Regions from separate parts of the Pseudomonas sp. G2-4 genome, predicted to be linked through region 2. Evidence: predicted binding sites of a transcription regulator. Region 2 holds the regulator's gene; each other region holds the start of a gene.

Region 1 (7,825 bases), 1.5 Mb from region 2:
CCGCGAAGCCTTGGCTTGCTCCTGTGTCGTGCTGGCGATCAGATCGTTGAAGTGGTTGATCACCGCGATGTCTTCCACCACGGCGTGCAACAGTTGCGAGGCAAGTTGGCTGGCGGATACGCAGCGTTCCACTCCGTCGCGGCTGTCCTGCATGGCGACGGCGGCCTGGCGGCTGCCCTGCTGGAGCTTGGCAATGATCTGCTGGATTTCGGTGGTGGACGTCGAGGTTCTTTGCGACAGGGTCCGGACTTCGTCGGCCACCACCGCAAACCCACGACCCTGCTCGCCGGCCCGGGCCGCTTCGATGGCGGCGTTGAGGGCCAGCAGGTTGGTTTGCTCGGCGATGCCGTTGATCACGTCCAGTACCTGGCCAATCTGTTGCGCCTGTTCGGCCAAGACTTGTACCGTTTCGTTGGTCAGGTTGATGCGCCCTGCCAGTTCGACGATTTCTTCGCGAGTCTGGTCAACGGTGCTGCGTCCGCGGTTGACCTGCTCGTTTGCCTGTCCGGCGCGTTGCAAAGTCTGGTCGACGTGGCCAGCAATGTTGTCCATGGCCTGGACCAGATGGCCGATCGCGCCACTCATCTGTGCAACTTCGTCCAGTTGGTGGCGGGCACCGCTTTGCAGGGTCTGGCCGACCTGGGACAGATCCTGGCCGAGGTCCGACAGGTTTCGGGTATCACGCACTACGCCGTCCACCAGGTTGGTGACTTGTTGCAGGAAGTGATCGAAGCGTTCACCCGAAGAGACTTTGACCCCTTGATTGCGCTGGGCACCGGCATCGCTGCTCAGCTTCGTGGCGGCGGCCAGTACTTTGTCGAGCACGTCCTGGTTGTCCGTGGCATCGGCCAGGCTCTGGTTCGCCAGATAAATCAGGATCACGCTTTCCACCACCACGTAGAACGCGTGCAGGAAGACCATGTTCCAGCCGCCGTGGGCATCCATGACGAACACCGGATAGCCCTGATGCTGAAGCCAGTGGAAACCCAGGTGGTGGACGGCGATGGTGGCGGCAGCCACGACAATCGGCAGCCAGTCCCGGTAGAACGTCAGCACCGCCAACAGCACGAAAATCCCGAAGTGGAACTCGATCACGCCATGGGCCTGGTTGATGTGCAACGCCGCCATGACCATCAGCGCCACGGCGATGACACAGCGCATGGCGCGGGTTCCGCCCAGTCCGCGATAAAGGACGGTGGTCAGCACGCAAGTCGGCCCGCCCACCAGCAACGCCTGGGTGAAGGTCGAATGCATGAACGCCAGGCACAGCGCATACAGCAGCGTGAGCCAAAGCAGCCCCAGCATAATGCGATCGGCTTTACGGTGGTGATCGTTAAAGCGCACGAGCGATGTCATGGAGGGCTGTCCTTTTCGGATACTCGGAGGGTCCGTTACCAATGCCGGTTTCAGGCCTTATCGGCGTCTCGGAGTGAAACTGTAGCTGATTATCATCATCAGATGGCATTGAGCCATCAATCTTTTTCCCACAGGCCTTTGCTTTATGATGTTCGCCATCTCATCCCCTGACTGATGGAACCCCCATGACATTCGATTTCGACACGGTATTGGAGCGCCACGGTACCGGTAGCACCAAATGGAGCCGCTACCCGGCCGATGTGCTGCCGATGTGGGTGGCCGATATGGACTTCCCTGCCCCGCCCGTGGTCATCGACGCGCTGCAAAAGCGCCTCGAACATCCAATGCTGGGTTACAGCGTGGCTCAGGACGGTTTGCGCGCGGCCATCGTCGCCGATCTGTGGAGCAAGTACGCCTGGCGCGTCGAACCCCAGCAGATCGTGTTCCTGCCTGGGGTCGAACCGGGTTTCAACATGGCGCTCCGTGCCTTGGTGGAACCGCAGCAGAACGTCGTCGTGCAGGTGCCCAACTACCCGCCGCTGCGTAACGCACCGGGCCATTGGAACTTGAATAAAGTGGAATTGCCGTTCAACCCGGCCAATGGTCAATTCCATACCCCGCTGGCCGCGTTGCGCGAGGCCTTGCAGGGCGGTGGTGCGCTATTGCTGAGCAATCCCCACAACCCGTTGGGCAAGGTGTTTGACCGGGAAGAACTCAAGGCCGTGGCGGACATCTGCCTGGAGCAGGATGCCTGGATCATCTCCGATGAGATTCATGCCGAGCTGTGCTTCGACGGGCGCGTGCACATCCCCACCGCCTCCCTCGGCGCGGAAATTGCCGCGCGCACCATCACCCTGATGTCCGCCAGCAAGGCCTACAACATCGCCGGGTTGAAAACCTCGTTTGCCATCATCCAGGACGCCAAGGTGCGCGAGCGGGTCAACAACGCCCGGGCCGGCATGGTCGACAGCGTCAACGCCCTGGGCCTTGAAGCGACCCGCGCGGCCTACAGCGAGGCCAGCCCGTGGCTGGAGGGTTTGAAGGCGTATCTGCAAACCAACCGCGATTTCCTGGTCGAAGCGGTGAACACTCGCCTGCCGGGCATCACCATGACCGTGCCCCAAGGCACTTACCTGGCCTGGCTGGATTGTTCCGCGCTGGGGCTGGACGATCCGCAGGGGTTCTTCCTGAAGGAAGCCAAGGTCGGCCTCAGTGCCGGGCTGGATTTTGGCGACGATTCAGGGCAGTTCGTGCGCCTGAACTTCGGCTGCCCACGGGCGCTGCTGGAGGAAGGGATTGCGCGGATGGAACGCAGCTTGAAGGCTCGACGCTGATCCCACTAACGAAGAAATCCCCCTGTGGCGAGGGAGCTTGCTCCCGCTGGGCTGCGCAGCAGCCCCCTTGGATCTGTCTGAAAAACCGAGTCGATGGATTTTGGGGCCGCTTCGCGACCCAGCGGGAGCAAGCTCCCTCGCCACAATGAAGCGGTGTCTAGTCATGCATATCCGGCGCATACACAAAACACAGCTTGTTCCCCTCCGGATCCCGGCAATAGGCGCCGAAATACCCTTCCGAGTACTGAGGCCTGAGTCCCGGCGCACCTTCATCGAAGCCGCCCAGGGCGATGGCCTGCTCCCAGGCCGCACGCACGGACTGCGGTGAGTCGGCGGCGAAGCTTACTTGCATGCCGTTGCCCCAGGTTGCAGGCAAACCATTGAAAGGCAGTTGTACGAAAACCTGCGGCCAGTGCTTGCCGGGCTGATGCCAGCCCTCCCCCGGTGGGCCCGAGTCGTTTTCGCTCGGCATGCGCACCAATCCCAGGCAGCCTAGGACTGCATCATAGAAAGCGACCATTTTCGGCAAGTCGCGCGCGCCGATCTGTATGTGGCTGAACATACTCTGCTCCTTATTCAAACGGCTCCAACATTAGTCGATGCTGGCTGTTTATCGACGAAACCCGGCGCATGACGCTCATCGACCGACAGGATAATCCGACCGAACTCTCCCAGAAAACCCGAAGTCCACCCTCCATCGCAACCAGCATGGAGAACGACAATGGTCGACTACCCTTTCCCACCTTTTCCGAAACAAAGCCAGGCCGTCCCCGGTTCCCAACGGAAAATGGATCCCTACCCGGATTGCGGCGAGCAGAGCTACACCGGTTCAGGACGACTGGCGAACAAGATCGCCCTGATTACCGGCGCCGACAGCGGCATCGGTCGCGCCGTCGCCATTGCGTTTGCCCGTGAAGGCGCTGACGTAGCGATTGCCTATCTGGACGAACACGAAGACGCCAAGGAAACCGCCCGCTGGGTCGAACAGGCCGGCCGCCAGTGCCTGCTGCTGCCCGGCGACTTGGCGGACAAAGACCAATGCCGCAAAACCGTCGACGAAACCGTTGCGCGTTTCGGGCACATCGACGTCCTGGTCAACAACGCCGCGTTCCAGATGACCCACGAAAACCTGGAAGAGATTCCCGACGAAGAATGGGTGCGCACTTTCGATATCAACATCACGGCGATGTTCAGGATCTGCCAGGCCGCTGTGCCGCACATGAAGCCTGGTGGATCGATCATCAACACCAGCTCGGTCAACTCCGACATGCCCAAGCCGACGCTCCTGGCCTACGCCACCACCAAGGGCGCCATCGCCAACTTCACCGGAGGCCTGGCGCAGATGCTTGGCCCCAAGGGCATCCGGGTCAACAGCGTGGCCCCGGGACCGATCTGGACACCGCTGATCGTGGCGACCATGCCTGAGGAAGAAGTGCAGAATTTCGGCTCGCAGACGCCCTTGGGCCGTCCCGGTCAACCGGTGGAAGTGGCGCCGATCTATGTGCTGCTGGCTTCGGATGAGTCGAGCTACATTTCTGGCTCGCGGTATGGAATCACGGGGGGTAAGCCGATGCTTTGATGGCCCGTGGCGAGGGAGCTTGCTCCCGCTGGGCTGCGCAGCAGCCCCTTGGATCTGTCTGAAAAACTGAGTCAATGGATTTTGGGGCCGCTTCGCGACCCAGCGGGAGCAAGCTCCCTCGCCACAAAAAAGCAACGGCTGTTCAGGTCTTGTCGTTGGCAATCACCGAAATCTTCCCGTTACGCTCAATGATCGCAAACTTGATTTGCTCCAGGGCCTCGATGCCTTGGCTCGAGCGCGCCGCTTCCATGATGTCGGCTTCCACCAGCCGGGCGTGGCGCAGGCGAGCCTCAAGGATCCGGCCGTTTTCGACAACAACCGTCGGTCCACCGTCAATCAACCGCGAAACCCAACTGGAACGTTGTTTGAGCAACGAAAAACCGACATCGATGGCAATCAGCGTGACGATCACCATCAGCGCGTTGGTCATGGAGAAATCATCCCCTAGCAGCGCCTGCTGGGTGGCCTCGCCGATGATCATCAGTAGCACGAAGTCGAAGGTGGTGAGTTCCGCCAGGGACCGACGTCCGGCGATCTTGAACAACACCATCAGCGCCATATACATCGCGGCAGCCCGCAACACCGAGTCCATACGTCATCACCTATGGAAAAATGAATTGATCGAAACTGACCGCGGCGCCATTGGGCATGGTGATGCGGCTGCTGTAGAGCCCCAGGCCCTCGGCCAGCAGCGACAGATGCAGGCTGGCGTGCCCTTGGGCATCGGCCTGGACCCAAATCCGCATGCCTTGTCCTGCGCTCGCCGAACGCACCGGCTGGGGCTGCAACGTCTGTACGTCGAAACCTTCCAGCCACTCGCCGGCCAACTCCACTTCCAGTACCGCGTTGGGCTGGCCTTTGAGGCGAATAATCAAGGGATTGGTGGACCCGTTGCGGTGGAACATCTCGTACTCGATGCCAAGGCTGCTATCGCTGCTTTGTAGATCACGCGAGCTCAGGGGACCACGCGAGAACAACCCAAGCAGGGTCAGGAACACCAACAGCACCAGGACGTACCAGCCCACCCGTTCGAAACGCCAGACCTTGAGCTGATACGCCATGTCTTCGCGTACCGGAAACATGCGGCTGCGAAAATCCTCGGGATCGGATTGACGGGACATCTGCACCTCCTCTACCTGCATTCACCGCTGAGGGCCCGTTGATGAAAGTGCTGCAGTTGAACAAGGGCGTGTTCGGCGGCCCACAATTGCACTTGGCTGCGACTGCCGAAAAAGCGTTCCTGGCGGCTGAACAGCGCCCGGCGGCCGTTGACATCGAACGCCCAGGCAAAGCACACCGTACCGGCGGGAATACCGTCCATGTCGTCGGGGCCGAGAATGCCCGTGGTGGCAACGGCGACGTTGGCATTGGCGTCGTGCAGCGCGCCGAGGGCCATCTCCTCGGCCACTTCACGGCTGGTGAGGTTGTACGTCTCGATGGTTCGTGGATTGACCCCCAGCAGCCGCTGCTTTGCCTCCGGGGAATACACCACGTAGCCGCTTTCGATCAGCGAACCACTGCCCGGCACCTCGGCCAGCAACGTGACGATCTGGCCGGCCGTGCAGGATTCGGCCGTGGTCAGGCGCAGTTCATGGTCACGCAGGTAGTCGCAAATGGAGTGGGCAACGCTCATGGAAAAACGTCCTTTCAGGGTGCTGATGGGTTGACCCTTGCCGTTAGGATTCATTCCCTTTATCGCGCCGCTGCCCACACGCACCAAATAAATGAAACCCCTGTTCGTTCCTGTACCTCAAATTCATAAGGGCCTCACGCAGAGGCTGTCTTGATCAGGAGGTCGTCATGTCTGCGCCTTTCGTCAAACTGTTCACCCATCCCGAGTTCGCCTGGGCCGACATTCGTGAACAAGAACAGGCTCACCCGCGTCATTACTTGGCACATTTGCTGTTGTTGGCATTGGTCCCTGCTGTGTGCCTGTTCATAGGCACCACCTGGACCGGCTGGAGCCTGGCCGAAAACGAAACGGTACGGCTCAGTAGCGCCAGTGCACTTCAATTGTGTGTGTTGCTGTACCTGACCATTGTGGCCGGCGTGGTGCTCATGGGCACGTTCATTCGCTGGATGTCCCGCACCTTCGATGCTCGTCCAACGGTCAACCAGTGCATCGGTTTCGCGGCCTATGCCGCCACGCCGTACTTCCTGGCCGGGATTGCCGGGCTTTACCCCAGTCGTTGGCTGGCGGTGGCGGTGTTGGCGGCAGCCTCGGCCTATTCGACGTTCTTGCTGTTCGTCGGACTGCCGAAGTTCATGGGCCTCAAGAAAGAGCAAGGCCTGCTGTACTCGGCCAGCGTGTGGGGCGTAGGTCTGTTGGTGCTGGTGACCATCCTGGTGGAGATGATCCTGCTCTGGTTTAACGTCTTGCAGCCGGAATATCTGCGGTTTCCAGCGGGCTGAACATTCATCGCGGTTTCCAGCATTACAGAAGCTTTTGTGGCGAGGGAGCTTGCTCCCGCTCGGCTGCGGAGCAGTCGTAAAATCATAGACTGCGCCGCTTGAAATGGGCTGCAAAACGGGGCTGCTGCGCAACCCAGCGGGAGCAAGCTCCCTCGCCACAGGGGTTACTTGGCAGCTTTCTTCATGCCAATCCGCCGACGCATCTCAGCGGTGATGCTCTGGCGGGTTTTCTTCAGGTCGGCCCAAGGCTCGTGCCCCACCTCTGCCAAGCGTTCATGGACGTTGTGCACGTTCCACAGGTTTGCGCCCTTGAGCTCGGCCACTTCCTCACGAAAAATCGGCACCGACACTGGCAGCCCTTCCCGGGTGCGCGCGGCGTAGGCGCAAATGGTGGTAGCGCCCAGGCCATTACGCAGGTAGTCGATGAAGATCCGCCCTACCCGGTTTTTTGGCCCGGACACCGCCGAAAAACGATCCGGCAACAGCTTGGCCATGTGACTGACAATGGCGTGGCTGAACCCCTTGACCTCGTCCCAGCCCAGTTTGCGCGTCAGCGGCACAACCACGTGAATGCCCTTGCCGCCGCTGGTCTTCAGGAATGCCTTGAGGCCCAGCTCGTCGAGCACCGATAAAGTGAGCTGTGTCGCCTCCACCATGCTTTTCCAGGGCAGCGCCGGGTCCGGGTCGAGATCGAGGACAAAGCGGTCAGGCTTGTCCAAATCCACGGAGGTCGCATTCCAGGTGTGCAACTCCACCGTGCTCATCTGCACCGCGCCGATCAGCGCCTCGGCGTTGTTGATGATCATCACCGGTTGCCCCGTCAGGGCCTTGTCCAGGCTGGTGATACCGGGGATCGCCAAACGCTCGGCGTTTTTCTGGAAAAACAGTTCACCGGCGATGCCGTCCGGCGCCCTGACCAAAGCCACCGGACGATCCGCCAGCTCCGGCAGGATGAATTCAGCGACGCTGGCGTAATACTCCGCCAGTTGCAGCTTGGTGGTGCCGCTGGTGGCGTCGATGACCCGTTCCGGATGAGTGATGCGAACCTTGCCGTCCATGGCCGGTGCCGGACTGGTCTTTTGTTTGGCTTTCGCCTTGGGTTTGGCCGGGGGCGCTTCGGCTTCTTCCTTGGCGGTTTGTTTTT
Region 2 (7,825 bases):
GCATTGTAGGCACTGAGTCTGAGCTGCCTGTGATCACTCTGGAACCAAGGTTGGAACAGATATTGCTCAATAGTCTGCAGAAGGCAGGACAAGGCTCGGAAGAGGGTGTTCTGCTGGAGCCAAGCATGGCCGAGAAGCTGCAGCGTTCGCTGATTGATGCAGCCCAGCGGCAGGAGATGCAAGGCCAACCGGTGATCCTGCTGGTGGCCGGACCGATTCGCGCGATGCTCTCGCGATTCGGTCGCCTCGCGGTCCCGGGGCTGCATGTGCTGGCGTACCAGGAAATACCGGACAACAAGCAAGTGACCATCGTTGCGACAGTAGGGCCCAACGGCTGAGGTAGTGGTTTATGCAAGTGAAGCGTTTTTTCGCCGCCGATATGCGTCAGGCCATGAAGCTGGTTCGTGACGAGCTGGGCGCTGAAGCAGCCATCATTGGCAATCGCCGGATCGCTGGCGGTGTCGAGTTGACGGCGGCCCTGGATTACAAATTGTCGGCGCTGGCCCCGCGCGTTCCGAACATGGAACTCGAGGACGAGCTGCGCAAGACCCAATCGCGTATCGCCAGCGCCCAGGCCGAATTGAGCCTGCGCAGCAGCGAAGGCCAGGCCAGCGCGGGCACCAACCGTCAATTGTTCGCCGGTCAGCCGCTGACTGCCGGCCTGCCGTTGACCGCTGCCGAACCGCTGGTCGAGCAGGCCCAGGTCGAGCCGCGTCGTGTGGCACCGGCTCCGGCCGCGCCAAGCGCTGGTATCGATCCACGTGCCCTGGACTCGATGCGCTTTGAACTCAACAGCCTGCGTGAACTGATGGAAGTTCAGCTCGGCTCCCTGGCGTGGAACCAGCTGCAAGGCAGCCGTCCGGCCCAGGCCAACCTGTGGCGTCGCCTGCAACGCATCGGCCTGTCCGGTCCGTTGTCCCGCGACCTGCTGGCGCTGATCAACGGTATCGAAGAGCCTCGCCAGGCCTGGCGCATGTTGCTGGCGCACCTGGCGCGGATGATTGCTACGCCGGAAGTCGAGCCGCTGGAAGAGGGTGGAGTGATTGCGATGGTCGGCCCTGCCGGCATGGGCAAGACCACCACCCTGGCCAAGCTTGCGGCCCGTTATGTACTCAAGTACGGCGCCCAGAGCATTGCCCTGGTGAGCATGGACAGTTTCCGTATCGGCGCACAGGAACAACTCAAGACCCTGGGCCGGATCCTCAATGTGTCGGTGACCCATGTGGACCCGGGCCAGTCCCTGGCCCAGGCGCTGGAACCGTTGCTGCGCAAGCGCGTCGTGCTGATCGATACCGCCGGCCTGCAAGCCAGCGATCCGGCCCTGCGCATGCAGCTCGAAAGCCTGGCTGGGCGCGGCATTCGGTCAAAAAATTATCTCGTGTTGGCAACCACCAGCCAAAAGCAGGTTCTAACCGCCGCATACCACAGCTACAAACGCTGCGGGCTGGCCGGTTGCATCCTGACTAAGCTGGACGAAACGGCAAGCCTGGGCGAGGTGTTGAGCCTGGCGATCGGTCATGAACTACCGGTGGCCTACCTGACCGACGGACCGCGGATCCCGGATGATTTGCATCTGCCGCGCCGTCATCAACTGGTCAGTCGTGCCGTGAGTGTGCAAATGCAGGAAGAACCCAGCGAGGAAGCCATGGCTGACATGTTCGCTGATATCTACCACAGCCCGACCAAGCAGGTCGGCTGAGGTAATCATGAATATTTTTTGTACCTACATCGATGGTCTGCCATGCATTGTTCAGAATGTGAACGCGCAGCCAGTAATGTGGCCTCCGTCTAAGTAAGACAAGGTAAAGAACGAACATGGGCAGCATGCATCCCGTACAGGTGATCGCGGTGACCGGCGGCAAAGGTGGCGTCGGGAAGACTAACGTGTCAGTGAACTTGTCCCTGGCTCTGGCAGAGCTTGGCCGACGGGTCATGCTGCTGGACGCCGACCTGGGGTTGGCGAACGTCGATGTGCTGCTGGGGCTCACACCCAAGCGCACGCTGGCGGACGTCATCGAAGGTCGCTGCGAACTGCGCGACGTGCTGCTGCAGGGGCCGGGCGGTATTCGCATCGTGCCGGCTGCCTCTGGCACCCAGAGCATGGTTCATCTGACCCCGGCCCAGCACGCTGGCCTGATCCAGGCCTTCAGCGACATCGGTGACAACCTCGATGTGCTGGTGATCGATACGGCTGCCGGTATCGGTGACTCGGTCGTCAGTTTCGTCCGCGCCGCCCAGGAAGTGCTGCTGGTGGTCTGCGACGAACCGACGTCTATCACCGACGCCTACGCCCTGATCAAATTATTGAACCGTGACTACGGCATGAACCGCTTCCGCGTCCTGGCCAACATGGCCCAGAGCCCGCAGGAAGGGCGCAATCTGTTCGCTAAGTTGACGAAGGTCACGGATCGTTTCCTGGATGTTGCCCTACAGTACGTCGGCGCAGTGCCCTACGACGAAAGCGTACGCAAGGCCGTCCAGAAGCAACGCGCCGTTTATGAAGCCTTTCCCCGTTCCAAATGTGCGCTGGCGTTCAAGGCTATCGCCCAAAAGGTGGATACCTGGCCACTGCCGGCCAACCCTCGCGGGCATCTGGAATTTTTCGTCGAGCGTCTTGTGCAACAAACAGCAGGGCCCGTGCTATGACTGCCAGCGGTTACAACCATCTCTACAAAAAATCGGCACGGGACGCCCAATACGAACTGATCGAGCGTTATGCGCCCCTGGTCAAGCGTATCGCCTATCACTTGCTGGCGCGGTTGCCGGCCAGTGTTCAGGTCGAGGACTTGATCCAGGCCGGCATGATCGGCCTGCTCGAAGTGTCGAACAAATACGACGCGAGCAAGGGCGCCAGTTTCGAGACGTATGCCGGTATTCGCATCCGTGGGGCGATGCTCGATGAAGTCCGCAAGGGCGATTGGGCGCCGCGTTCGGTGCACCGTAATACCCGTATGGTCAGTGATGCGATTCGCGCTATTGAAGCTAAAACCGGGCGTGACGCTAAAGATCACGAGGTTGCGGCCGAACTCCAATTGAGTCTCGATGATTATTACGGGATTTTGAACGATACCTTGGGCAGTCGCCTGTTCAGTTTCGACGACCTGCTGCAGGACGGCGAACACGAAGGGCTGCACGAGGACGGCGCGAGTGCTCACATGGAGCCATCGCGTGACCTGGAAGATGAACGTTTCCAGAGCGCGCTGGCGGATGCGATTGCCAATTTGCCGGAGCGTGAGCGACTGGTCTTGGCGCTGTACTACGACGAAGAGCTGAACCTCAAGGAAATCGGTGAGGTCCTGGGGGTCAGCGAATCGCGGGTCAGCCAGTTACACAGCCAGTGCGCGGCCCGTTTGCGGGGGCGTTTGGGGGAGTGGCGAGCGCGCTGATTGCAGTGTGGGGACACTGCGAACGGGGCTGGTTTGGCATGCATTGCGCCAGTCTCCATCCGTTGTGCTCCAGACCGTTGTCGAGTGTTGTGCCGGATTGATTGAAATGGCGCGTTCAGGTGCTGGGCGCGTTTAAGACTGCTTGGAGGTCGAATTGGACAAGAACATGAAAATCCTCATCGTTGATGACTTCTCAACGATGCGGCGGATCATAAAAAACCTGTTGCGTGACCTTGGGTTCACCAACACGGTCGAGGCCGACGATGGCACCACTGCCATTCCGGTCCTCAACAGCGGGAGCATCGACTTTCTGGTGACTGACTGGAACATGCCCGGCATGACCGGTATCGACTTGCTGCGCCATGTGCGCGCCGACGAAAAACTCAAGCACCTTCCCGTGCTGATGGTGACTGCCGAAGCCAAGCGCGAGCAGATCATCGAAGCGGCTCAGGCCGGTGTAAACGGCTATGTGGTCAAACCCTTCACGGCCCAGGCGTTGAAAGAGAAGATCGAGAAAATCTTCGAACGCATCGGTTAACCGCGACACGGGGGAGCTATGGATAACGAATCTTCAATGGGCGATTTTGAATCGACCCTGAAAAAACATGCCCGCGAACTGGTCGACAGCCTTGAAAAAGGCCGTTTTGGCGACGCGGTTCAAATGATCCATGAGCTCAACCAGACCCGTGACCGTGGTCTGTATCAGGAAGTGGGCAAGCTCACGCGTGAACTGCACAGCGCGATTGTCAATTTCCAGATCGACCCGCATATGCCGCAGGCCGAGGAAGTCTCGCAGATCACCGACGCCACCGAGCGCCTGGGTTATGTGGTCAAGCTGACCGAGGCCGCAGCCAACCGCACCATGGACCTGGTGGAAAGCGCAACGCCGCTGGTCAATGGTCTGAGCGAGGAAGCCCAGGCCTTGAGCACCGACTGGGGCCGGTTCATGCGTCGCGAAGTCGGCGCTGAAGAGTTTCGCGAGCTGGCCCGTCGGGTCGACGGTTTCCTGACGCGTAGCAGCACCGATAACCGTGCGGTAGCAAGCAATCTCAACGACATTCTGCTGGCTCAGGACTATCAAGACCTGACCGGTCAGGTGATCAAGCGCGTGACCCAATTGGTCACCGAAGTGGAAAGCAATCTGCTCAAACTGGTGTTGATGGCCAGCCAGGTCGACCGCTTTGCAGGCATCGAACACGACCGTGAAGCGATCCTTGCTGAAAAAGATCCACAAAAACATCTCTCGCAGGGTGAAGGTCCGCAGATTCATGCCGATAAAAGAGAAGACGTTATGTCCGGTCAGGACGATGTGGACGATTTGCTGTCCAGCCTTGGATTCTGAGTTTTAGCCCTGTTTTAGGAGCAGCCATTAATGAGCTTCGGCGCCGATGAAGAGATCCTTCAGGATTTCCTGGTTGAGGCCGGCGAGATTCTAGAGCAACTGTCTGAGCAACTGGTCGAGCTGGAAAGCCGACCGGATGATGCAGACTTGCTCAATGCAATTTTTCGCGGTTTCCACACTGTAAAAGGAGGCGCCGGCTTCCTCCAGCTCAATGAGCTGGTGGAGTGCTGCCACATTGCCGAGAACGTGTTCGACATCCTGCGCAAGGGTGAACGCCGCGTTGATTCGGAACTGATGGATGTGGTGCTTGAAGCACTGGATGCGGTCAACAGCATGTTCACCGAAGTGCGCGAGCGCTCGCCGATCACCGCTGCCACCCCTGAGTTGCTCGCCGCGCTGGCACGCCTGGCGGAGCCGCAATCGGCTGACGAAGCCGCTCCGGTTGCCGAGGCGGCCGTTGAAGAACCGGTCGCCGAGGAATCGGGCGACATCACCGATAACGAATTTGAACAGTTGCTGGACTCGTTGAACGCCGTCAAGGCCCAAGCCGAGGCCCCTGCTGCGCCGGTAGCCCCTGCTGCTCCGGCCGCCAGTGCGACTGCCGCCGGCAGTGATGAAATCACCGACGACGAGTTCGAGTCGTTGCTCGATCAGTTGCATGGCAAAGGCCAGTTCGCTCCAGATGCAGTCGTTCCAGCGGCGGCCCCGGCCGCCCCGAAAGCGGCGGGCGACAACTCCGACATCACCGACGACGAATTCGAAGCCTTGCTCGATCAGTTGCACGGCAAGGGCACGTTTGCCGTTGACGCGCTGGATTCGGCCATCGCTTCCGCGCCAAAGCCGGCCAAGCCGGCTGCCGCCGCGGCTGGCAGCGACCTGATCAGCGACCACGAATTCGAATCGCTGCTCGATGAACTGCACGGCAAAGGCAAGTTCACTGAAGTCGGTACGGCTGCCGCAGCACCTGCCGCTGCCGCGTCGGTGGCCAAGGCTGCGCCAAAGCCGGCTGCCAAAGCTCCCGAGCCCAAGGCTGAGACACCCAAGGCCGAAACCCCCAAGCCTGCCCCGGCTGCTGCTCCTGCAGCCGCCCGTGCTCCTGCGGCGGCGCCAGCGGAAAAACCGGCCAGCGAAGCCGAGACCACGGTTCGGGTCGACACTGCACGCCTGGACGAGATCATGAACATGGTCGGCGAACTGGTGCTGGTGCGTAACCGCCTGGTGCGCCTGGGCCTCAACAGCCAGGACGAAGCCATGTCCAAGGCCGTGTCGAACCTCGACGTGGTCACGGCCGATCTGCAGACGGCGGTCATGAAGACCCGGATGCAGCCAATCAAGAAAGTCTTCGGGCGTTTCCCACGCCTGGTTCGTGACCTGGCTCGCCAGCTCAAGAAAGAAATCAACCTGGAACTGGTGGGTGAAGAAACCGACCTGGACAAGAACCTTGTCGAGGCCCTGGCTGACCCACTGGTCCACTTGGTGCGCAACGCGGTCGACCACGGCATCGAATCGCCGGAAGAGCGTGAAGCGTCGGGCAAGGTTCGTAGCGGTAAGGTGATCCTGGCTGCCGAGCAGGAGGGCGACCACATCCTGCTGTCGATCTCCGACGACGGTAAAGGCATGGACCCGAACGTGCTGCGTTCCATCGCGGTGAAACGCGGTGTGATGGACAAGGATGCCGCCGACCGCCTGAGCGACACCGAGTGCTACAACCTGATCTTCGCCCCGGGCTTCTCGACCAAGACCGAGATTTCCGACGTATCGGGCCGTGGCGTGGGCATGGACGTGGTGAAAACCAAGATTTCCCAGCTCAACGGTTCGATCAACATTTACTCGACCAAGGGCCAGGGCTCGAAGATCGTCATCAAGGTCCCGCTGACCCTGGCGATCATGCCGACCCTGATGGTGATGCTGGGCAACCAGGCGTTCGCCTTCCCGCTGGTCAACGTCAACGAAATCTTCCACCTCGACCTGTCGCGCACCAACGTGGTGGACGGCCAGGAAGTGGTGATCGTTCGGGACAAGGCACTTCCGCTGTTCTACCTCAAGCGCTGGCTGGTCAGCTCTGCGGCTCATGTGGAGCAGGGCGAAGGCCACGTGGTGATCCTTTCGGTGGGCACCCAGCGGATCGGCTTCGTGGTCGACCAGTTGGTGGGCCAGGAAGAAGTGGTCATCAAGCCGTTGGGCAAGATGCTCCAGGGCACCCCGGGCATGTCCGGCGCCACCATCACCGGCGACGGTCGCATCGCGTTGATTCTCGATGTGCCAAGCATGCTCAAGCGTTACGCCGCTCGGCGTATTTGATTCTGGAGGGGCGTGGCCCAGCGCCGCGCCTCGTCTAACGGAGTGTTTATGGTAGTTAAAGTCCTGGTGGTGGACGATTCGGGTTTTTTCCGCCGCCGTGTCTCGGAAATTCTTTCGGCGGACACGAGTATTCAAGTCGTCGGTACGGCGACTAACGGCAAAGAGGCAATCGATCAGGCGCTGGCGCTCAAGCCAGACGTGATCACCATGGACTATGAGATGCCGATGATGGATGGCATCACGGCCGTGCGGCACATCATGCAGCGCTGCCCGACCCCCGTATTGATGTTCTCGTCCCTGACCCATGAAGGCGCCCGGGTAACCCTCGATGCGCTGGACGCCGGGGCGGTGGATTTCCTGCCGAAGAACTTCGAAGACATTTCGCGCAACCCTGACAAGGTTCGGCAGTTGCTGTGCGAGAAGGTCCATAGCATTTCCCGCAGCAACCGGCGTGTCGGTGCCTACAGCGCGCCTGCTCCGGCTCCTGCGCCCAGCCCTGCGCCAGCCCCGGCGGCGTCGGGCGGTTTCAATCCTGCACCCGTGCGCAGCGCGCCTGCGCCTGCGCCAACTCGGTCGGCGCCCGCCAGTACATCGTCACCGGCACCCAAGCGCAAAGCCTACAAGCTGGTCGCTATCGGTACGTCCACCGGTGGCCCGGTGGCGCTGCAACGGGTCCTGACCCAGTTGCCGGCCAATTTTCCGGCCCCCATCGTGCTGATCCAACACATGCCCGCCGCCTTCACCAAGGCTTTCGCCGAGCGTCTGGACAAGCTGTGCAACATCAGTGTCAAGGAAG
Region 3 (7,825 bases), 1.4 Mb from region 2:
TCGTTCGATCAAGCCAACGCTTTATCCAACGCCTTTTCGATTTCCGCCTTGATCGTACCGCTCATGGCCGACATCAACAGGCCCAGCTCCACATCAACGCGGATCGAGTCCTCGCCCACGAGCACTTCGCCCTTGACCCCGGAGCGCTTGAGTTTCAGGGTGTCGCCCACCCACTGCGGTTCCAGTCCATAGCTGTCGGACAACTTCTGCGCCAGCTTGTCGGCTTTCTCTCGCGCCGCTTCCTTGCCCAGGCCATGGGCACGCTCAACTGTTATACGGGCCATCGGGTGACTCCTGTTTTATCGGGACTTGCCTGAACGTTTCAGACCCTGGCTGCGTCAAAACGTCCCGGTGATGGCCTATCTTACCTGCAGCCTTGCCAAGACAAAGCCCTCCACCGGGATTAGAATGTCCCGCATTCTTTTTTGGTGACAGCGATATGACTGATCAGCGCAAAGGCAGCGATGCCGAACCCACCACTCACTTCGGCTTCAAGAACGTGCCGGAAAGCCAGAAGGCGGAAAAAGTCGCTGAGGTTTTCCACTCGGTGGCCGCCAAATATGACTTGATGAACGACCTGCTCTCGGGCGGCATGCACCGTCTGTGGAAACGTTTCGCAATCGAGCTGTCAGGTGTGCGCAGCGGCAATCGCGTGCTGGACATCGCTGGCGGTACGGGCGACCTGACCAAGAAGTTTTCCCACATCGTCGGGCCGACCGGCCAGGTGGTGCTCGCCGATATCAACGAATCCATGCTCAAGGTCGGTCGCGACCGCCTGCTGGACCTGGGCGTGGCCGGCAACGTCGAATTTGTCCAGGCCGACGCCGAGAAGCTGCCGTTCCCCGACAACCATTTCGACTGCGTGACCATCGCCTTCGGCCTGCGCAACGTCACCCACAAGGAAGACGCCCTGCGCTCGATGCTGCGGGTGCTCAAGCCCGGTGGCCGCCTGCTGGTGCTGGAGTTCTCCAAGCCGACCAACGCGCTGATGTCCAAGGCCTACGACGCCTACTCGTTCGCCTTCATGCCGCTGATGGGCAAGCTGATCACCAATGACTCGGAAAGCTATCGCTACCTGGCCGAGTCGATCCGCATGCACCCGAACCAGGAAACCCTCAAGTCGATGATGGTGGACGCCGGTTTCGACCGCGTGACCTACCACAACATGACCGCAGGCATCGTGGCCCTGCACCGCGGCATCAAGCCCTGATGCTGCTCACCGGCCTGCTCGCCAGCGTCGAACTCGGCATCAACCGGGTACTGCGCCTGGACAGCACCGCACTTGCGCGCCTGGCGCACTTGAGCGGCAAGGTCATTGCCGTGGACTGCCGCAGCCCGGCGTTGCAGTTGTTCATCTTGCCCAGCGACGAAGGCCTGATGCTCGCAGCGCACTGGGAAGCCGAGGCGGACTGCACGCTGCGCGCCCCGGCATCGAGCTTGCTGAGCCTGGCCCTGAGCAAGGACAAGACTGCGGTGCTGCACCGTCCAGAAGTCGAGCTCGATGGCGACAGCGGCGTGCTGCTGGAGCTGACGGCAATCCTTCAGGACCTGGAACTGGACTGGGAATATGAAGTGTCCCGCTGGCTCGGCCCGGTGGCCACCCAGTTGCTCAGCGGCCATCTGCGCAGCCGCACCCACTGGTACCGCCAGGGGTTCGCCAGCCTGGGGCAGAATCTGAGTGAATACCTGGCCGAAGAATCGCGTACTCTCGTAGGCCAACGCGAAGCCGAAGCCCGTTTTAATGAACTGGACCAGATCAAGCTTGACCTGGAACGTCTCGAGGCGCGTTTCGAGCGCCTTTCCCGAACCCTTGAAACCAAGCGATAACGCATGAAGCTGCTTGCCGTCCGCCGTTTGTTGCGCATCCAGCGCGTCGTGATCCGTTACCGCCTCGATGACCTGCTGTTCGCCCTGCCGCTGCCCTGGTTTCTCCTGGCACTGCGCTTCGTACTGCCATGGCGCTGGTTTCCCCGCCGCACGCTGGACCTGAGTCGCGGCGCACGCCTGCGCCTGGCCTTGCAAGACCTGGGGCCGATCTTCATCAAGTTCGGCCAGATCCTCTCGACCCGTCGCGACCTGCTGCCCGAAGACATCGCCGATGAACTGATGCGACTGCAAGATCGCGTGCCGCCGTTCGATTCCAAGCTGTCGGTGGCCCTGATCGAGGAACAACTGGGCAAGAAGATCAGCGAAGTCTTCAGCCGCTTCGACGTCGAGCCCCTGGCCTCGGCCTCCGTGGCCCAGGTGCACGCCGCGCAACTCAAGAGCGGCGAAGAAGTGGTGGTCAAGGTCATTCGCCCGGGCCTCAAGCCGATCATTGCCCAGGACCTGGCGTGGCTGTTCATCCTCGCCCGCGCCGCCGAGCGGCTGTCGGCGGATGCGCGCCTGCTGCACCCGGTGGACGTGGTCCAGGACTACGAAAAAACCATCTACGACGAACTCGACCTGCTGCGCGAAGCCGCCAACGCCAGCCAGCTGCGCCGCAACTTCGAAGGCTCGCCCCTGCTCTACGTGCCGCAAGTCTATTGGGACTGGTGCCGCCCGAAAGTGTTGGTGATGGAGCGCATCTACGGTATCCAGGTGACCGACCTGGCGACCCTGGCCGACCAGCGCACCGACATGAAGCTGCTGGCCGAGCGCGGCGTGGAAATCTTCTTCACCCAGGTGTTTCGCGACAGCTTCTTCCACGCCGACATGCACCCCGGCAACATCTTCGTCAGCACCGTGCAGCCGTGGAGTCCACAGTACATTGCCATCGACTGCGGCATCGTCGGCAGCCTGACCCCGGAAGACCAGGATTACCTGGCCCGCAACCTGTTCGCTTTCTTCAAACGCGACTACCGCCGCGTGGCACAACTGCACATCGACTCTGGCTGGGTACCGGCCGAAACCAAGCTCAACGAATTCGAAGCAGCGATCCGTACCGTGTGCGAACCGATCTTCGAAAAACCGTTAAAAGATATTTCCTTCGGTCAGGTGCTGATGCGCCTGTTCCAGACCGCGCGTCGCTTCAACATGGAGGTTCAGCCACAGCTGGTGCTGTTGCAGAAGACCCTGCTGAACATCGAAGGCCTGGGTCGCCAGTTGTACCCGGACCTGGACCTGTGGAACACCGCCCAGCCTTTCCTCGAGCGGTGGATGCGCGAGCGCGTCAGCCCGCGAACCTTGCTGGGCAACGTGCAGAGCCAGTTCGAGCAGATCCCGCACCTGGCCAACATGACCCGCGACCTGCTCGAACGCATGTCCCAACCCCACGCCCACGACCCGGCGCCACCCTGGAAACAGCGCAAGGACGACTGGTTGCTGCGCCTGCTGGGCGCAGCTCACCTGGGTGGCGGCGCAGTGCTGGCGACCGGTGGGCCGTTGAGCCAACTGGGGCACTGGCCGGCCGGGATCATGGTGGCTGTTGGTTTGTATCTGGTCGTTCGCCGATAGCCAGCACCGGTTCGCGCTGGCACACTGTTTCAACGCTGGGCCCGCCGACTTGAAGTGCGCGGCCCATTGTCGGAGTCGAAGATGAAAAACTGGCAGGACGAGATCAAATGGGACGCTGACGGCCTGGTGCCGGCCATCGCCCAGGATCACAAGACCGGGCGTGTGCTGATGATGGCCTGGATGAACCGCGAAGCGCTGGCCCTGACCGCCGCCGAGAACCGCGCCATCTATTGGTCACGTTCCCGTGGCAAGTTGTGGCGCAAGGGTGAAGAGTCCGGGCATGTGCAGCACCTGCATGAGATGCGCCTGGATTGCGACGGCGACGTCATCATCCTGATGGTCGAGCAAGTCGGTGAGATTGCTTGCCACACCGGCCGTCAAAGCTGCTTCTATCGCGTCTTCGAGAACGGCGACTGGAAAACCGTCGACCCGGTGCTCAAGGACCCGCATGCCATTTATTCAGGACATACCCATGAGTGACACCCTGACCCGTCTGGCCCAGGTGCTGGAAGAGCGCAAAGGCGCCGCGGCCGACAGCTCTTATGTCGCCAGCCTGTACCACAAGGGTTTGAACAAGATTCTGGAAAAAGTCGGCGAAGAGTCGGTCGAAACCATCATCGCCGCCAAGGATGCTGCCATCAGCGGCGACTGCAGCGACGTGATCTATGAGACCGCCGACCTGTGGTTCCACAGCCTGGTCATGCTCGCCCAACTGGGGCAGCACCCGCAGGCTGTACTGGATGAACTGGACCGTCGCTTCGGTCTGTCCGGACACGTCGAGAAAGCCTCGCGTCCGTCCGATTGATCAACTCTCAAGAGGAATAGCCACATGGGTATTTTTGACTGGAAACACTGGGTCGTCATTCTGGTAGTCGTCGTGCTGGTGTTCGGTACCAAGAAACTGAAAAACCTCGGCACCGATGTCGGCGAGTCGATCAAGGGCTTTCGCAAGGCCATGAACGATGACGAAAAACCGGCCGACCCAACGGCGGCTCCCGCCCAACCGGCGCAGCCGACCCAACCGGTACACCCCCAGGCCGCCCAGCCTGTGAATGCGCCGCACACCATCGACGTGCAGGCCCAGAAAGTCGAAGAGCCCGCCCGCAAAGACTCGTGAGCACTGACTAATGTTTGGGATCAGCTTCACTGAACTGCTGCTCGTCGGCCTCGTCGCCCTGCTGGTATTGGGCCCCGAGCGTCTGCCGGGTGCTGCGCGTACCGCCGGTCTCTGGATCGGGCGACTCAAGCGCAGCTTCAATGCGATCAAACAGGAAGTTGAACGTGAAATCGGTGCCGACGACATCCGTCGGCAGCTGCACAACGAACACATCCTGTCCCTGGAGCAGGAAGCACGGAAAATCTTCACGCCGACCCAACAGGAACCGACGCCGGTCCAACCTGCGGTCGAACCAACGATAGCGCCCCAGGCGCCGGTGGACGGCGCGGTGCCGGCGACTGGGCCGACTCCAGTGACACCGACGGTGGCTGATACAGCGCCCCCCGCAGCCCCTGCGCCCAACGACCCTACATTGCCGCCGCGAGCCCCATGAGCGATCTCCCTGAAAACGACCAGCCGATGCCGCTGGTATCGCACCTTACCGAGCTGCGCACCCGCCTGCTGCGTTGCGTCGCGGCGGTTTTCATCCTCTTCGCCGGGTTGTTCGCCTTCACCCAGCAGATCTACACCTTCGTCTCCACGCCGCTGCGCCAGTACCTGCCAGTCGGGGCAACGATGATTGCCACCGATGTGTCGTCGCCGTTCCTGACGCCACTGAAGCTGACGATGATGGTTTCGCTGTTCCTGGCGATCCCGGTAATCCTGCACCAGATCTGGGGCTTCATCGCGCCAGGCCTGTACAAGCATGAAAAACGCATCGCCGTGCCACTGCTGGTGTCGAGCATCCTGCTGTTCTATACCGGCATGGCCTTCGCCTATTTCTTCGTGTTCCCGCTGATCTTCAAGTTCTTCGCCGCCGCCACTCCGGCGGGCGTGGAGATGATGACCGACATCACCAGTTACCTGGACTTCGTCATGACGCTGTTCTTCGCCTTCGGCGTGGCGTTCGAAATCCCGGTGGCCGTGGTATTGCTGGTGTGGATCGGCGTGGTTGACGTGGCGTACCTGAAGAAAATCCGCCCTTACGTGATCATTGGCTGCTTCGTGGTCGGCATGATCCTGACCCCGCCGGACATCTTCTCCCAAACCCTGCTGGCCGTGCCGATGTGGCTGCTGTTCGAGATCGGCATCCTGTTCGGTGGCCTGGTGCGCAAGCGCAGGGAAGAAGAGCCCGAGGAACAGCCCGCCGACGACCACAACGACCAGCCGCCAGCGACCCAAGCGTGAACCTGCTGCTGCTTGAAGAGGCCGATTTCATTGGGCCCGACCGGGTGGTCCTGAGCGATCGCCGGTTGACTCACATGCAGGAAGTCCACCGCAGCGCCGTCGGCGACAGCCTGCGGGTCGGGCGCATCGGCGGCTTGATGGGTACCGCCCAAGTGCTGCGCCTGGAAGCCCGCGAGGCCGAACTGCAAGTGACCCTCGACCAGCCACCACCGGCCAAATTGCCGCTCACGCTGGTACTGGCCCTGCCTCGCCCGAAAATGCTCCGTCGAGTGTTCCAGACCATCGCCAGCATGGGCGTGCCGCGCGTGGTGCTGGTCAACAGTTATCGCGTGGAAAAGAGCTTCTGGCAGACCCCGTTCCTGGAACCCGAGGCGATTCGCGAGCAATTGATCCTTGGCCTGGAGCAAGCCCGAGACAGTGTGCTGCCAGACATCATCATTGAAAAACGCTTCAAGCCCTTCGTCGAGGACCGCCTGCCGGCCATCGTGAACGGCACCCTCGGACTGGTCGGCCACCCTGGCAAGCACCCGCCCTGCCCGCGAGCGCTAACAGAACCGGTGACCTTGGCCATCGGGCCCGAAGGCGGTTGGATTCCCTACGAGATCGACCTGCTGGGCAAGGCCGGCCTGCAACCGGTACAACTGGGTGAGCGGATCCTGCGGGTCGAGACCGCGGTTACAGCGCTGCTCGCACGACTGTTCTGATCCCTTTGGTTTGCTACGGTATTCCAAACGCATCTAACTCATTTCTCCTGCTCTCCCTCTATGGGCCGATAGTGCTTTATACAAAGCAATTCCGCCCTTCAAGGGAGTATCAGCATGTTCCGATGGCTAGATAACGTAGGCGTTAATCGCAAACTCGGCTTCGGCTTCGGTCTAGTGCTGTTCCTAACCTTGATGATCGCCTTCACCGGATGGACCGGCCTGAGCAATGTAATTGCACGCGGCGACACGCTGGGGGTCATCGCTAGCCTGAACGACCTGACCAAAGACCTGCGCTCGGCACGCATGGATTATGACGCGACCCGCGGCGAAAAAGGCCCAGGTGACATCAACGATCTCCTCGGCAAATTGGAGCCTGGGCTACAGACCGCCCGCCAATCGATCGAGCAACCGGCCGACGTGGCGATCATCGACAAGCAACTGGCGGCGGTCGCTGAGTACAGAGTTGCCGTCGCTGAATTGATCCGCGCCACCGCCAGTCGTGAGGATGCGCGCAGCAAATTGGGCGCCAACGCCGATAACGCCGTGGCCCGCGTCGCCAACGTTGAAAATGCGATTCGGCAAAGCGACAACGTTGCTCAGTTCGACAGTGTGGTAAACCTGAGTAAAGCAATCCAGCAAGCCCGCTATCAGGTTCGCGGCTATACCTACAGTGGCAAGGCCGAGGCCGAGCAACCAGCCCTGGATGCCATCGATAACGCGTTGAAAGCCCTCGGCAGCCTGCCGGCCCAACTGCCCGATGAGCACGCCGCCGACCTGCAACAGGCCAACGAATCGTTCAAGAGCTATCGTGCCGCGATCAGCCAGTTCCATGACGCCCAGACCGCCAGCGCTGCCGCCATCAAGCGCATGTCCGACCTGGGGGTTGTGCTACGCGAGGGCAGCAGAAACCTCACCCTGTCCCAAACGGCCGTGCGCGACCATGATGCAGTCCAAGCCGACATTTTCCTGATCTCGGCCGCCGCGCTGGCCCTGCTGTTCGGGGTCATTGCAGCCATGGCGATCACCCGACAGATCGTCATCCCGCTGGAGCAGACTCTCAAGGTCGCCGAACGCGTGGCAGCAGGCGACTTGACCCACAATCTCAGTTCCGAGCGCCGCGACGAACTGGGCCAACTGCAACGTGCCATGCAGAGCATGACCGTGGGCCTGCGCCAATTGATCGGCGGTATCGGCGAAGGCGTCACGCAAATCGCCAGCGCCGCCGAGCAGCTCTCGGCCGTTACCGAACAGACCAGTGCCGGGGTCAACAGCCAGAAAGTGGAAACCGATCAGGTTGCCACCGCCATGCACGAAATGACCGCCACGGTGCAGGAAGTAGCGC
Region 4 (7,825 bases), 2.3 Mb from region 2:
GGTTCCACCAGCAGCGCGGAGCATTGCTTGCGCCACTGGGTCAAGTCTGCGGCACTGGGCGGGGCAGCAGGTAGCAATCCGGGGTGGATGCGGCGGCTGCCCCAGGGCCAGATCAGCGCCACGGCAGGGTGCCAGAGATCTGGCATGGCATCGTGGCGGGCACTGGTGACGGCTTGTTGGTGCAACTGCTGCTGGACCTCATCCATCGACATTTGCAGGTACAAACTAGTGAGGTATTGCCAGCGGGCGCTGTTGGGGGAGTCCCAGGCTTGCTGCGCTGAGAGCGCCAGACCGTTGGCCAGCAGCACGGTATTGGCGGGCTGGTTGAGCCAGCGCCGCAGGGTCGGGTCATCGTCCAGGCGATTCTGCTGGCGCAGCGGGTGCTCGCTGTCCCGGGCGATGCGGAGCACTTGCACCAGTTCGCGGCGTTCGTTGAGCAGCAGGCGGTAGCCCTGCATCACCCAGATCGGCAGGCGCCAGGTTTCCACCAGTGCCAGGCAGATTCTCAGCAGGCTGACGCCGAACAGTTCGCGCTCGACTTCGCTTGCCGGCTGGCCTTTATGGATGACCCGCAACTCCCACTCCCCCAGCAATCGCGGGTGAGTCAGGGCCAGTGGCCAGAGCGGTGACAGAAACAGCAGGCTGCCCCAGTGGATGTCTTGCCACAGCCGCGCCAGGCGGCTGGCAAAAAAACCATTGGCCTGTTGCGTGGCATGCTGGCTGATCAATTGCAGCTGGCGCAGGACAACGGGGATTTCTTGCCCCGGCAATGAGGGCAGGCGAGCGAGCAGTTCTTCGGTGCGTTTAAGACCGAGGCGGTTGAGGGCTACTTCGAGATTTTCCGCCGGTTCCGCGAGGCTGCCATGGGTGTGGTGGTTGGCTTCGCGGATGACGCTCAGGGCCAGGGCGGGGCTGTCCTGCATCAGTTCGGCGATGTCACGCAACGACCGGCGGCTGTCGGCAAGGGCTTTGCAGACCAGGTCATGACTGGCCTGGGGCACGGGCAGGTGAACACCGTCGAGCAGCTTTACCCAGCCTTCGAGCGTGGTGGGTCGTGGAGTTGGGACCTTCGTTTCATTAGCCATGGTTGGACGCGATCATCATAGGAGGTATCTACGCCCGGAGCGGGGCAAATTGGCTTTTCGCCGGAACTGGCTATAGTCTGGCGCAGTTTTGCCGATAAGTAGAAGAAGAGATTTTTCAGCTTCCGAATATGACCTTGAACCCGACTTAAATAAGTACTTTCTATCTATGGCTAAAATTATCGGCATCATTGTCGTGTTCGCGAGCGTGCTGGGCGGATACGTGCTCTCCCATGGCAAGATTGCCGCCCTGGTCCAACCTTTCGAGGTGTTGATCATCGGTGGCGCGGCCCTCGGCGCATTCTTGCAGGCCAACCCCGGCTATATGACGATGCATGTGCTCAAGAAATCCCTGAGCATGTTCAGTTCGCGTTTCAGCCACACCTTCTACCTTGAGGTGCTGGGGCTGATCTACGAGATCCTCAACAAGAGCCGCCGCGAAGGCATGATGGCGATCGAAGGCGATATCGAAGACGCCTCCGCCAGCCCGATCTTCGCCAAGTACCCCTCGGTGCTCAAGGACGCCCGCATGACGGCGTTCATCTGTGATTATCTGCGCATCATGTCGTCCGGCAATATGGCTCCCCATGAGCTCGAAGGCCTGTTCGACATGGAGCTGTACAGCCTCAAGGAAGACCTGGAGCATCCCTCCCACGCGGTCAACGGCATCGCCGACGGCATGCCCGGCTTCGGTATCGTTGCGGCCGTATTGGGGATCGTGGTCACCATGGCTTCCCTGGGCGAAGGTGATCAGGCCTCTATCGGCCTGCATGTGGGCGCGGCACTGGTCGGTACCTTCTTCGGTATCCTGGCAGCCTATGGTTTCTTCGGCCCGCTGGCCCATTCCCTGGCCCACGACGCCAAGGAAGAACTGAACGTCTACGAAGCCATCAAGGCTTCGCTCGTGGCCTCGGCCTCGGGCATGCCGCCATCGCTGGCGGTGGAATTCGGTCGCAAGGTCCTGTATCCGGCGCACCGTCCAAGCTTCGCCGAGTTGGAACAAGCGGTTCGCGGTCGTTAAGTCATGGAAAATAACCAGCCGATTATCATCAAGCGCGTCAAGCGCATAGCCGCTGGGCATCACGGGGGCGCCTGGAAAATCGCCTTCGCCGACTTCGCGACGGCGATGATGGCGTTCTTCCTGGTGCTGTGGCTGCTGTCCACCGCGACCCCGGAACAGAAGATCGCCATCGCCGGTTACTTCAAGGATCCGGTCGGCTTTTCCGAAAGCGGCACACCGTACATCATCGACCTGGGTGGCTCGCCGACCCTGGCGCCGGAAACGACCCTCAACCCGGAAGTCAAATCCCAGCCTCAGCCCGACAAGGTGACGGTGGATTCCGAGCAGGTTGAGGGCATGGCCGAGCAGATGGAGCGCGAGCGCCTGGAGTTGTTACTGCAAGAGTTGCAGAACAAGGTCGAAGAAAATCCGCAACTGCAGAAATTCAAGGACCAGATCCTGTTCGAAATCACACCGAACGGCCTGCGCATCCAGATCATGGACGCCGAGAACCGGCCGATGTTCGATTCCGGCAGCGCGCGCCTGAAGCCTTATTTCGAAGATATTCTCCTGGCCATGGCCGACACCATCAAAGCGGTGCCGAACAAAATCAGCATAAGCGGTCATACCGACGCCAAGCCCTTCGTCGGCAAGGGTGACTTCGGTAACTGGGAGCTGTCCGCCAACCGCGCCAATGCGGCACGCCGTGCCTTGGTGGCTGGCAGTTATCCGGACGAACAGGTGGCGCGGGTGGTGGGGTATGCGTCCTCGGCGTTGTTCGACCGCAAGGAACCGTTCAACCCGGTCAACCGGCGTATTGATATCGTGGTGTTGACCAGAAAGGCCCAGCAAGCCATCGAAGGTTCGCAAACCGATGATCCGGCGCCGGATCCGGCCCAAGGGCAGGGCGCACCGGGTGAGGTGCCCGAGACGCCTGGCGCCGCAGCTGATCCGAACGCCTTGCCGGCGGACCAGCAGCCCGTGCCGGCCCATGAGCTGCGTGAGCGTCTGAACCTGTTCGACGACGCTGCGCCCAAGCCTGACGGAGCGCCTGCACAGTGACCCACAAAAAAGCCGACATCGTTGTCGGCTTTTTTGTGGGCTTGAGACTGCTTGCCTTTGTGGCGAGGGAGCTTGCTCCCGCTCGGCTGCGAAGCAGTCGTAAGCCGGCGGGTGCGGTGTGTCTGATGCTCTGTATTTGGCAGGTTTTGGGGCTGCTTCGCAGCCCAGCGGGAGCAAGCTCCCTCGCCACGCTAGTGATCGGCTTCAAATTGCATGCAGGTCAGTAACTGCTTTCCGGCAAGCTGGCGATGATCGAGCGATAGCTGTTCATCCGTTGCTGATGCACGCGGCCTTCTTCCAGCGCCTTGAGCAGGGCGCAGCCGGGTTCGCGGTCGTGTTTGCAGTCGCGGAAGCGGCAGGTGCCGATCAGCTCATTGAACTCGATGAACCCGGCTTCGACATCGGCCCGGCTGACGTGGCCCAGACCGAATTCACGGATACCCGGCGAGTCGATCAATTCACCGCCGCCGGGGAAGTGGAACAACCGCGCAGTGGTGGTGGTGTGGGTGCCCTGGCCGGACAATTCGGACAACGGCCCGACGCGGGTCTCGACTTCCGGCAGCAGGCTGTTGACCAGCGAAGACTTGCCCACGCCGGACTGGCCGACGAACACACTGATGCGTCCGTCCAGTTGTTCCTGCAGTTTCTCCATGCCGTCGCCGTGATGGGCCGAGACTTCCAGCACCGGGTAACCCAGATCCCGATAGACCGACAGCAGGGCGTTCAGCGCCGGCGCGTTGTACTCATCGATCAGGTCGAACTTGTTGAGCAGCAACAACGGGCGGATGCCGGCGTGTTCGGCTGCCACCAGGTAGCGGTCGATCAGGTTGGCGTGGGGCTCGGGCAGTGGGGCGAACACGATGACGATCATGTCGACGTTGGCGGCAACCGGCTTGAGCTGGCCTCGGCTGTCCGGACGGCACAGCTCGGTGTTGCGTGGCAATTGCGCCACGATCACGCCGATGCCTTGGTTGCCGGCACGCCAGACCACTTGGTCGCCCGTGACCAGGGCTGGCAGGTTGGCGCGCAAGTGGCAGCGGAACACTTGGCCGGCCAGTTCGCCTTCCCGGGCCTCGACCTCGACCTGCACACCGAAGTGGGCGATCACCAGGCCGGTCTGTTCCGGGCCCAGGTCGCCACCTTCCAAGGCTTCGACAGCACTGGACTCGCGTTTGGCGGCGCGGGCAGCGCGCTCACCCTGGATTTTTTCGATGCGCCAATTTTGACGACGATTGAGTTGGCGTTTGGCCATGGGTGTTCCGTATGAAGAATGCAGCGATTAGGTAAAACGGCGGCGAGTTTAGCACGCCCAAGGGCCCGCCTAGGCTAAACTGCGCAGCTACGCCGAGGAGCTCCCCCATGCAAAACCCGCAGAACCTGATCTGGATCGACCTGGAAATGACCGGTCTGAATCCCGACACCGATGTCATCATCGAAATGGCCACCATCGTCACCGACAGTGACCTCAACACCTTGGCCGAAGGTCCGGTGATCGCGATCCATCACAGCGACGAGATCCTGGCCGGCATGGACGAATGGAACACTCGCCAGCACGGCGGCTCGGGCCTGACCCAGCGGGTGCGCGAGAGCAAAATCAGCATGGCCGAGGCCGAAGCCCAGACCATCGCGTTCCTGGAGCAGTGGGTGCCGAAGGGCAAGTCGCCGATCTGCGGCAACAGCATCTGTCAGGACCGTCGCTTCCTCTACACCCACATGAAATCCCTGGAAAGTTATTTCCATTACCGCAACCTGGACGTTTCCACCCTCAAGGAACTGGCCGCCCGCTGGGCTCCAGAGGTGCGTGACAGCTTCCAGAAGGGTGGCAGCCACCTGGCCCTGGACGACATTCGCGAGTCCATTGCCGAGTTGCAGCATTACCGCAAGCATTTCATCAAGTTCTGATCGAAGCGTACGGAGCTCTTGTGGCGAGGGAGCTTGCTCCCGCTGGCCTGCGAAGCAGGCCCTGACAGTCTTTCAGGTAGACCGAGTTGTCCGGTTTGCGACTGCTGCGCAGCCGAGCGGGAGCAAGCTCCCTCGCCACGGGGATCTTGTTTGGACTGGGGTTCAGGCAGAGGTCGTGGCTTTGCCCTCTTTTGGTGCCTGCCCGAAATGGCTAGACTGCGCGCCTTCCTGCAAGGACCGCCATCATGTTGCTGATGCTTTATCTGATTGCCATCACCGCCGAAGCCATGACCGGCGCCTTGTCCGCCGGGCGTCGTGGCATGGACTGGTTCGGCGTGGTGCTAATCGCCTGTATCACGGCGTTGGGCGGCGGCTCGGTGCGCGACGTGCTGCTCGGCCATTACCCGCTGACCTGGGTCAAACACCCGGAATACCTGGTGCTGACCACCGCGGCGGCGATGCTGACGGTGTTCCTGGCGCGCTGGATGCGCCATCTGCGCTCGTTGTTCCTGGTGCTCGACGCCGTGGGCCTGGTGGCGTTTACGCTGATCGGCTGCATGACGGCCCTGGAAATGGGCCACGGCATGTTGGTGGCGTCGGTCAGCGGGGTTATCACGGGCGTGTTCGGCGGCATCCTGCGGGACATCTTCTGCAACGATATTCCACTGATTTTCCGTCGTGAGCTCTATGCCAGCGTCTCGTTTGCTGCGGCGTGGTGCTACTTGTTGTGCGTCTACCTGCAGTTGCCGAGCGAACAGGCGATTCTCATCACCTTGTTCGGCGGTTTCCTGTTGCGGCTCCTGGCGATCCGCTTTCACTGGGAAATGCCGAAGTTCGTTTATAACGACGAGGTCTGACGCTTGGCGTGTTGGCGCAACGCCCACTCGACATGCTCGCGCACCAGTTCCGACGGATAATCGCGTCGCGCCTCCAGCGCTTGCAGCACCGGAATGGTTGATGGTGCATTGCCAAGGCCCACCGCCAGGTTGCGCAGCCAGCGCTCATAACCGGCGCGGCGCAGCGGCGAGCCTTCGGTGCTGCGTAGAAACGTGTCCTCGTCCCACAGGAACAGCTCGGCCAGCCCGGCGTTGTCCAGGTTGTGTCGCGGCTTGAAGTCGCTTTCCCCGGAGGGTCGGGCGAAGCGGTTCCACGGGCAGACGATCTGGCAGTCATCACACCCGAACACCCGATTGCCAATCAAGGGCCGCAGTTCTTCGGGGATGGCACTTTTCAGTTCGATGGTCAGGTAGGAAATGCACCGACGGGCATCCAGCACGTAGGGCCCGACGAAGGCATTCGTAGGGCAGATGTCCAGGCACGCCGTGCATTTTCCGCAATGTTCGCTGGTGTGGGGCGGGTCTACCGGCAGGGGCAAGTCAACGAACAGCTCGCTCAAGAAAAAATAACTGCCAGCCTTGCGGTTCAACACCAGGGTGTTTTTGCCGATCCAGCCCAGGCCGGCCTGTTCGGCGATGGCTTTTTCCAGCACCGGTGCGCTGTCGACGAAGGCGCGATAGCCAAAGGGGCCGATGACGGCCTGGATTTTTTCTGCCAGTTGCTGCACACGTTTACGGATCAATTTGTGGTAATCGCGGCCCAATGCATAACGCGAGACGTAGGCCTTTTCCGGTTCGGCGAGCAATTGCGCCATTTGCGTGTCGCCCGGCAGGTAGTCCATACGCAGGGACACCACCCGCAGCGTGCCCGGCACCAGTTCGTCGGGGTGCGAGCGTTTGCTGCCGTGGGCAGCCATGTAGTCCATCTCGCCGTGATAGCCCGCGTCGAGCCAGCGCTGCAAATGTTGCTCATGCTCGGCAAGGTCCAGGCCGCTGATGCCGACTTGCTGGAAACCCAGTTCGCGCCCCCAGTCCTTGATGGATTGGGCGAGGGCGGGGAGGTCTGTGGGGATGACAGGCATGAGGCGAGAGAAACCGGAGCTGAGATGCGTATAATTCTGCCAGACATCGGAGCCCGAAGACGCATGCCGCACACTAAAGATGATTTTCCCGACGCGCTGTACAGCGCCGCGCAGGTCCGGGCCCTCGACGCACAACTGATCGCGGCGGGCACCGCCGGCTTCGAATTGATGCAGCGCGCTGCTCGCGCGACGTGGCGCGCGATCGTCCGGCACTGGCCTGATGCCAGCGAGCTGACCGTGCTGGCCGGCCACGGCAACAACGCGGGCGATGGTTACCTGGTGGCGACCCTGGCCCGACGCGCCGGTTGGTCGGTGCGGGTGCTGACGGTGGGTGAGCCCCGGCGTCTGCTGGGCGATGCCGCCAATGCCCACGCCGAGGCTGTCGCTGTAGGCGTCCCGGTAGAATCGTGGTCGGACGAGTCCGAATTGCGCGGCGTGCTGCTGGACGCGTTGCTCGGCACTGGATTGAGCGGCGAAGTACGCGAGCCCTACGTTCGTGCCATCGACACGATCAATGTCAGTGGCCTGCCGGTCGCTGCGGTGGATATTCCTTCCGGGCTGTGTGCCGACACCGGTCGGGTGCTGGGTACGGCGGTGGTCGCCGACCTGACCGTGACGTTCATTGGCCTGAAGCTGGGCCTGTTCACGGGGGACGCGGCGGATCGGGTGGGCGAGTTGGTGTTCAACGACCTGCACGCCGACCCTGACATCGTTGAAGCGGCACCTGCCAGTGCCCGACTGCTCTCACCGCATAATCTGCCGCGTCTGACGCCTCGCATGCCCACGTCCCACAAAGGCCGGTTTGGTCATGTCCTGTTGATCGGCGGCGACCGGGGTTTTGGCGGCGCCATCCAGATGAGT

What was found. The regulator FliA, encoded in region 2, starts transcription of late flagellar genes. The targets are predictions, from matches to a motif close to CTAAAGTTTNNNNNNNNNNNGCCGNTAA.
Region 1: the regulator FliA is predicted to act here: its motif matches at 1,414-1,441, upstream of QNH97_RS13855 (methyl-accepting chemotaxis protein).
Region 3: the regulator FliA is predicted to act here: its motif matches at 6,528-6,555, upstream of QNH97_RS01630 (methyl-accepting chemotaxis protein).
Region 4: the regulator FliA is predicted to act here: its motif matches at 1,156-1,183, upstream of motA (flagellar motor stator protein MotA).

What each region holds. Positions count from the first base shown of each region.
Region 1 is NZ_CP125957.1:3,231,981-3,239,805, forward strand. Features, by position in the region: gene QNH97_RS13855 (methyl-accepting chemotaxis protein) at 1-1,356, opposite strand, end outside; gene QNH97_RS13860 (MalY/PatB family protein) at 1,542-2,690, shown strand; gene QNH97_RS13865 (VOC family protein) at 2,848-3,252, opposite strand; gene QNH97_RS13870 (SDR family oxidoreductase) at 3,412-4,269, shown strand; gene QNH97_RS13875 (DUF421 domain-containing protein) at 4,412-4,861, opposite strand; gene QNH97_RS13880 (hypothetical protein) at 4,872-5,390, opposite strand; gene QNH97_RS13885 (CinA family protein) at 5,402-5,902, opposite strand; gene QNH97_RS13890 (Yip1 family protein) at 6,070-6,681, shown strand; gene ligD (DNA ligase D) at 6,846-7,825, opposite strand, start outside.
Region 2 is NZ_CP125957.1:1,738,474-1,746,298, forward strand. Features, by position in the region: gene flhA (flagellar biosynthesis protein FlhA) at 1-338, shown strand, start outside; gene flhF (flagellar biosynthesis GTPase FlhF) at 350-1,699, shown strand; gene fleN (flagellar synthesis regulator FleN) at 1,816-2,646, shown strand; gene fliA (RNA polymerase sigma factor FliA) at 2,643-3,386, shown strand; gene QNH97_RS07760 (chemotaxis response regulator CheY) at 3,553-3,924, shown strand; gene QNH97_RS07765 (protein phosphatase CheZ) at 3,943-4,728, shown strand; gene QNH97_RS07770 (chemotaxis protein CheA) at 4,759-7,029, shown strand; gene QNH97_RS07775 (protein-glutamate methylesterase/protein-glutamine glutaminase) at 7,078-7,825, shown strand, end outside.
Region 3 is NZ_CP125957.1:362,638-370,462, reverse strand. Features, by position in the region: gene QNH97_RS01680 (polyhydroxyalkanoic acid system family protein) at 9-284, opposite strand; gene ubiE (bifunctional demethylmenaquinone methyltransferase/2-methoxy-6-polyprenyl-1,4-benzoquinol methylase UbiE) at 440-1,210, shown strand; partial or broken gene QNH97_RS01670 (ubiquinone biosynthesis accessory factor UbiJ) at 1,210-1,834, shown strand; gene ubiB (ubiquinone biosynthesis regulatory protein kinase UbiB) at 1,831-3,435, shown strand; gene hisI (phosphoribosyl-AMP cyclohydrolase) at 3,517-3,915, shown strand; gene QNH97_RS01655 (phosphoribosyl-ATP diphosphatase) at 3,908-4,240, shown strand; gene QNH97_RS01650 (twin-arginine translocase TatA/TatE family subunit) at 4,265-4,552, shown strand; gene tatB (Sec-independent protein translocase protein TatB) at 4,563-4,985, shown strand; gene tatC (twin-arginine translocase subunit TatC) at 4,982-5,779, shown strand; gene QNH97_RS01635 (16S rRNA (uracil(1498)-N(3))-methyltransferase) at 5,776-6,483, shown strand; gene QNH97_RS01630 (methyl-accepting chemotaxis protein) at 6,598-7,825, shown strand, end outside.
Region 4 is NZ_CP125957.1:6,058,881-6,066,705, reverse strand. Features, by position in the region: gene QNH97_RS26655 (HDOD domain-containing protein) at 1-1,085, opposite strand, end outside; gene motA (flagellar motor stator protein MotA) at 1,252-2,103, shown strand; gene motB (flagellar motor protein MotB) at 2,107-3,144, shown strand; gene rsgA (small ribosomal subunit biogenesis GTPase RsgA) at 3,365-4,396, opposite strand; gene orn (oligoribonuclease) at 4,504-5,046, shown strand; gene QNH97_RS26630 (trimeric intracellular cation channel family protein) at 5,289-5,903, shown strand; gene queG (tRNA epoxyqueuosine(34) reductase QueG) at 5,885-6,964, opposite strand; gene QNH97_RS26620 (NAD(P)H-hydrate dehydratase) at 7,028-7,825, shown strand, end outside.